3 regions of the Paraclostridium sordellii genome follow, and region 2 is predicted to be linked to each of the others. Evidence: riboswitches for the same ligand, from Rfam matches in the RefSeq annotation. Region 2 holds a riboswitch; each other region holds the start of a gene.
The links. Region 2 has a riboswitch for cyclic di-GMP ahead of ATCC9714_RS17015 (hypothetical protein). Riboswitches for the same ligand answer to the same signal wherever they lie in the genome.
Positions count from the first base shown of each region.

Region 1 (2,280 bases), on a different contig from region 2:
GGAGCTGCTAAAAGCACTGATAATGGACAAACATGGGAATATAAAACAGTAATGGAAAATGATCGTATTGATTCAACTTTTTCTCGTGTAATGGATTCAACAACTGTTGTTACAGACACAGGAAGAATAATATTAATTGCAGGATCATGGAATAAAAATGGAAATTGGGCAAGTAGTACAACTTCTTTAAGAAGTGACTGGTCTGTTCAAATGGTTTATTCTGATGATAATGGAGAAACATGGTCTGATAAAGTTGATTTAACTACAAATAAAGCAAGAATAAAAAATCAACCAAGTAACACTATTGGATGGTTAGGCGGTGTTGGAAGTGGTATTGTAATGTCTGATGGTACAATAGTAATGCCAATACAAATTGCATTAAGAGAAAACAATGCTAACAACTATTATTCATCAGTTATATATTCAAAGGATAATGGAGAAACATGGACAATGGGAAATAAAGTTCCTGATCCAAAAACTTCTGAAAATATGGTAATTGAATTGGATGGAGCTTTAATTATGAGTTCTAGAAATGATGGAAAGAATTATAGAGCATCATATATATCTTATGATTTAGGATCTACTTGGGAAGTATACGATCCTTTACATAATAAAATATCTACTGGTAATGGGTCTGGATGCCAAGGTTCATTTATCAAAGTTACTGCAAAAGATGGACATAGATTAGGATTTATTTCAGCACCAAAAAATACAAAAGGTGGATATGTTAGAGATAACATAACTGTTTATATGGTTGACTTTGATGATTTATCTAAAGGTGTTAGAGAACTATGTATCCCATACCCTGAAGATGGAAATTCAAGTGGTGGTGGATACTCTTGTTTATCCTTCAATAATGGAAAATTAAGTATACTTTATGAAGCTAATGGAAATATAGAATATAAAGATTTAACAGATTATTATTTATCTCTTGAGAATAATAAAAAATTAAAATAAAAAAATTAAGGAAAACATTGACAAAAAAAGTAGAAAAAATAAAATTATAGTACTATAATAGTAATATAATTAAAAATAAATATGCAAACCTAGAGAAATCTAGCTACGCAAAGCTAAAGGGGCTAAGGTCAAAGACTATGCCAGCCAGTTGCCAAAGAGTTAAAACTTTTTGTTTTTATATCTGATACATATAAATTTTATATGTATATTTAGGTGTATTTACGCTACTCTCTTTGGAGTAGCTTTTTTAATATAAAAGTAAATAAGTAAATCTAATAACTTAAAGTTAAAGGATTGAATATATAAATTAATTCACCTTTAATTGTCAAATACTTAACAATTTTATTTTATAAATACCTAAATATAATATTATTTTTTATATATGCTCAGATATGCTTAAGCTACTCTCTTTGGAGTAGCTTTTATTATTAATAATAAAGGAGGATAATAAAGTGCGAATTACACAAAGAGAAATTGAAAAACTTATGTTACATTACGCAGGAGAACTAGCAGGCAAAAGAAAGCAAAGGGGACTTAAACTTAATTATATAGAATCAGTAGCTTATATAAGCTCAGAGTTACTAGAATTAGCTAGAGATGGAAAATCTGTTACTGAGCTAATGAACCTAGGCACAAAGCTTCTTACAAAAGAAGATGTAATGGAAGGTGTAAGTGAAATGATACACGAAGTTCAAATCGAAGCTACATTTCCAGATGGAACTAAATTAGTAACAGTACATAATCCTATAAAATAAGGTTTAAGGGGAGATAAAATATGATACCAGGAGAAATCATTACGAAAGATAGAGAAATTATTTTAAATGAAGGTAAAAAAATATTAACTATTAAAGTTGAAAATGCTGGAGATAGACCAATTCAAGTAGGTTCCCATTTTCATTTTTTCGAAGTAAATAAACTGTTAAAATTTAATAGGAAAAGTTCATTTGGAATGAGATTAAACATACCTTCAGGAACATCAATTAGATTTGAACCAGGAGAAAGAAAAGAAGTCGATTTAGTTGAATTAGGTGGAAACAAAAAAGCATTTGGATTTAATGGATTAACAGAAGGACAAGTCAATGATGATAATCTAAAAAAAGCCTTAGAATTCGAAAGTTTTAAATATTTCTTATAATTAATTTAAACAAGGAGGAGAAATAAATGTCTTATAAAATGTCTGGTAAAAAATATGCAAGTATGTTTGGGCCTACAACTGGAGATAAAATCAGACTTGCTGATACAGATTTAATTATAGAAGTTGAGAAAGACTATACTGTTTATGGAGATGAAATAAAGTTTGGTGGAGGAAAAACCTTAAGAGAT
Region 1 is NZ_LN679998.1:1,659,547-1,661,826, forward strand. Features, by position in the region: gene ATCC9714_RS08010 (sialidase family protein) at 1-957, shown strand, start outside; cyclic di-GMP riboswitch class I at 1,030-1,113, shown strand; gene ureA (urease subunit gamma) at 1,410-1,712, shown strand; gene ureB (urease subunit beta) at 1,733-2,092, shown strand; gene ureC (urease subunit alpha) at 2,119-2,280, shown strand, end outside.
Region 1: it holds a riboswitch for cyclic di-GMP, as region 2 does, so the genes downstream of both, ureA (urease subunit gamma) here and ATCC9714_RS17015 (hypothetical protein) in region 2, are expected to answer to the same signal.

Region 2 (2,280 bases):
ATAAAGTAATTGTAAGTAACTTTATCTAATCCGTTAAAATATATTATAATAAATAAATTCAAACTTATTAAAATAACTGAAAAACAAATTTTTGTTTTTGTTAATAATTGTTTATTTTTTGAAACAACTGGCAAAATCATAATTGTTGAAATATAAACTATAAGATGAAAAATTAATTCATTATTATCCATTACATGCTTCATCTATATATTCCTTTCGAGATTAATATCTTTTACCCCTATCAGTAAATGCTTTAATGTATTTACCATCTCCATAAAATGTTGTTACTCTCTCATAGTGATTATACCTACCATCTGAACCATATCTTATTTTATACTTTATTGTAAGTTTATCATACTTACCTGCCACTGCTGCAGCAACCACAGCTATACCCCCAACAGGAGTCCATCCTGCCTTTAATGCAATTAAACCTGCTATAGTAGCGGTAGCTAGTCCACCTGTTTTTATATACATTGTATTATATTGCCATTTTCCCCAACGAATTGCAGCTCTACTACTATTAATTTCAAAATCTTTTTCTAAACTATTATCATTACTTTTGTAATTTTCACTACTATCAACCGATATCTTTTTTCCATCTAGGTATATTTCATTATTTATATCTGTTAATGTATTTAGAACCTTTCCATCTAATGATTTAATTGTTATTGTAGTTTTATTACCATCTACAACTTTATCATATATAGCTCCTAGACTTTCATCAGTATAAGACTCTACTGATTTTTTGTTTGTATAATATGTACTAATGTTGTTGGTTTGTGCAGATACATAAGTTGTTAATAATGGCGACCCTACACTAACTCCAATTAAAGCTATCGCTATACTTTTAGTTGCTCTTTTTTTAAAACTCATTTTAATTTCCCCCTTTGGTAACTGGCTAGCAATATAGTTCCCTACTTAGCCCCTATAGTTTTCCGTCATCTAATTTCTTAGAGTTTGGCTTTTTCAAATTATTAATTAAATTATAACAAGAAAACATTTTCAATAAAAGTCTTTAATTGTCAGAATTTTTATGCTATTCTATAAATAGCGGTGTTGTTTAAATTTTAACATAAGAAAATATAACTTCACCTTAAATTTCCGTTTATGGTGTAGTTATATTCAAAAAAGAATGAAAGCATTGGAATTACTTTATTCCTTTGCTTTCACTCTTTTTTTATTTTTATGTTTTTTATGAAACTTTATTTTATTAATTTTTATAAATTCTATATATTTTAAGCATTATCCTATTTTTACTTTATTTCTATCTGTATTATTTATATTTATTTTGCATTTTTATTTGCTTTTTTAATTTTAAAACTAAAGTAGATTTAAATGTTTTACTTCTATTTTTTTATAGCATTTCTTCCTAATAAAATTAACCCTAAAATACACAGTCCTACTAAATATTTTTTTGAAAGTATGTAAAACAACATCATAAATATCATAAATGGCATTAAAAATTTTAATGCATTGTTTATTTGTTCCAAATTTAATCACCTCTATAAAATCCATTAAATAAAAAATGTGTTTTATAATACATAGTTTTAACTTTCTAGTAAAATTACATTGGTATATGTATAGTATTTATACTAATTTTTTTAATTTTCTCATCCACCAATTTTTATTAAAAGTTACATGTCCATTTGGAGTTATAACTATATAATCATCACTAAAGTCTAACACAGTTGGAACTCCTGTATAAACTACATCTACATGTAACTTAAATGGTTTAGATTTTCTTTTTATTTTATTCTCTATACTCATGATACATTCATGAACCTGAGTACTTTCTATAAGTTCATAAAACTCAAGAGCATTTTTACCTCCTGCAGGCATATTCCACCATTTCAGAAATATAGGGTATGATTCTATACAATATTCCCTTAACTCTCTATAATCCAACTCTTTAAAACTATCTATATCATACATAAGTTCTACTAAGATATTATTTAATTCTACTTCTGCAAACTTAACTTTTTTAGATTTCATTTTTAAAATATCACTAAACCAGTTTTTCCATTGAATTCTTAAATTATCTATATTATGGTTAGGTGATATTTTTCTTACATCAGTTGGCCATCGTTCATTTTCTTTATCAAAATTTTCAATACCAATTAGATCATACATACAACCCACAAAAACAATAAAGTTTAATAATTCATCAGTAACAACAATAATTGACCATGAATCAATATCATCTAAAGACATCAAAGAAAACCACTCCTTTATCACATATTTATAAAAATCTTACATATCAAGCCAAGTGGAACTTCCTGA
Region 2 is NZ_LN679999.1:58,759-61,038, forward strand. Features, by position in the region: gene ATCC9714_RS17010 (hypothetical protein) at 1-203, opposite strand, end outside; gene ATCC9714_RS17015 (hypothetical protein) at 223-873, opposite strand; cyclic di-GMP riboswitch class I at 887-972, opposite strand; gene ATCC9714_RS17020 (hypothetical protein) at 1,347-1,490, opposite strand; gene ATCC9714_RS17025 (hypothetical protein) at 1,588-2,214, opposite strand; gene ATCC9714_RS17030 (zinc ribbon domain-containing protein) at 2,251-2,280, opposite strand, start outside.

Region 3 (2,280 bases), on a different contig from region 2:
GCAGGATTTAGAACTCATGCTTTAGTTTGTCTAGGGGCTACTATAGCAGCATTGATTCAGGTAGAGTTAGCTCAATTAGCTTTAAATGAGATTACAACTACGAAAGCACTGTCTGGAGCCATTAAAGTAAATGATGGAAGATTTATAGGTCAAGTTGTATCCGGTATAGGTTTTTTAGGCGCAGGAACTATAATCAAAACTAAAGGTTCTGTCCGAGGTTTAACGACAGCTGCATCAATATGGTCAGTTGCTTGTATTGGAATAGCCATAGGAATAGGATTTTATAGAGTGAGTATTTTGGGAGGGATAAGTATAATAATAGTTCTTGTTGTTTTAAAAAAAATAGAAGAAAAGTATATAACTAAAGCTAGCACTATAAAGCTAAAAGTTAAATATATATCAAAACAAGAAGCTATTAGAGAAATTCAAGAATCAATTCAAGGATATCAAGTAAACGTTGAAGGTATAGAAGTTATTTCAGATGATGAATGTATATATACATTAAGAAAATCTAAGCTTGTAGGTATAAGTGAAATTATAAGTATATTGAGTGAAAATAAAAATATAATTATGGTAACTAAACTTGATAGTACAAGTTAAAAAGAGAGCATGAAATAATGCTCTTTTTTATTTGAAAATTTACAAGATTTTCAGGAAAAGTATAAAAATAATTTGAAACAATAGGTATAGATCTGGAAATTCTCTAGGTCGTGGAAAAATTTACAAAAATTTAACTTTTGTTATTTTGATTTATGCCGTATTAAAAAGTATATATAAATTTATTTGAAAATATTATTTTAGTCCCTAAAACAATTTTAGTAAATAAATTACATAATTAGAATTTATTTATAAGTATTAAAAGTCATAAATTATAAATCTACAACTATATAGGCAAACCGAAGTAATTCGGCGCAGCAAAGCTATAGGGACTTTTTAAGAAGTTAGTCAGTTACAAAACTTATAATTAAAAAGGGGGTTAACTGGCTTAAGTTAACTCCCTTTTATTTTTATAAATACTGATTAATTTGTTAGTTAAATTTTTAATAGGAGGTGTTTAAGTAACAAATAATTAAAAAACTGTAAAAAAACAGTCAAAAAACGGGAGAAAAAGAAATGAAATTTAAATTTGGACATATTAGTAAAGAAAAAAACAAAAGTATAAAGATTCAACTTGCATTAACTATTGTATGTTTTTCAGTAGTTTGTTGTCTATGTTTAGGAGCAATAACAAGTTACCTAAATTATAAGACATCTAATACAATTTTATCCAAAACAGCAGTAGAAACTACTAAACAAGCTGCAGATACAGTTGCCCAAAAATTAACAAATGTAAAAAATGCAGCAATACAAACTGGAATCATAAAAGAACTTTCTGACCCGAAAGTTAGTGTAGAAGAAAAACAAAATATAATAAATAGGCAAGAAAAATTATATGGGCTAAAATTAGGACAAATTTTAGACGTAAGCGGTAAAGATTTATTCAGTGGAAAAGATTATTCAAGTAGAGATTATTTCAAAATCTCTATGGGAGGACAAGCTTATATGGGAAGTCCTGTAAAAAGTAAAGTAACAGGTCAACTTACACTTGTGGTTGCAGCTCCTATTTGGGAAAATGGAGTTCAAGGAAGTAAAATAGTTGGTGTTGTAACTTTTGATACAGATAAAGACTTCTTAAATGATATAGTTAATAATATAAAGATAAGTAAAAATAGTTATGCATATCTTTTAGATAAAGAAGGAACTACAATAGCGCATAGAGACACTAGTTTAATAGGTGTTGAAAATACTATAAGAGATGCACAAACAAATAAAGACTTAGAACCTTTTGCTGAGGCAGATAAAAAACTTATATCAGGTGCAACAGGAAATACTGATGTAGAGTTAAAAGGAGAAGATTGGATACTAGGCTATGCTCCAGTAAAAAATAGCAACAATTGGGGTATAGGCGTTATGATAAATAAAGGTGATTTCTTAGGCCAAATGTATAACTCTATTTTTATAACAGTAGTGTTATCTATACTATTTATAGTAGTGGCATTTATAGTAGCAGCTAAATTTGCTAGTATGATAGGAAATCCATTAAAACAATGTAGTGAGAGACTTAAAAAATTAGCTGAGGGAGATTTAAACTCAGAAATACCAGAAGTAAATGCTGAAAATGAAATAGGCTTAGTTGCAGATGCTACAGAAAAAATAGTTCAAGACTTTAGAGCTATGATAAATGAATTGACAAATATATTAACAGAAATAAGTGATGGTAACTTAGCTGTTGATATGGAT
Region 3 is NZ_LN679998.1:552,599-554,878, forward strand. Features, by position in the region: gene ATCC9714_RS02660 (MgtC/SapB family protein) at 1-600, shown strand, start outside; cyclic di-GMP riboswitch class I at 881-957, shown strand; gene ATCC9714_RS02665 (methyl-accepting chemotaxis protein) at 1,114-2,280, shown strand, end outside.
Region 3: it holds a riboswitch for cyclic di-GMP, as region 2 does, so the genes downstream of both, ATCC9714_RS02665 (methyl-accepting chemotaxis protein) here and ATCC9714_RS17015 (hypothetical protein) in region 2, are expected to answer to the same signal.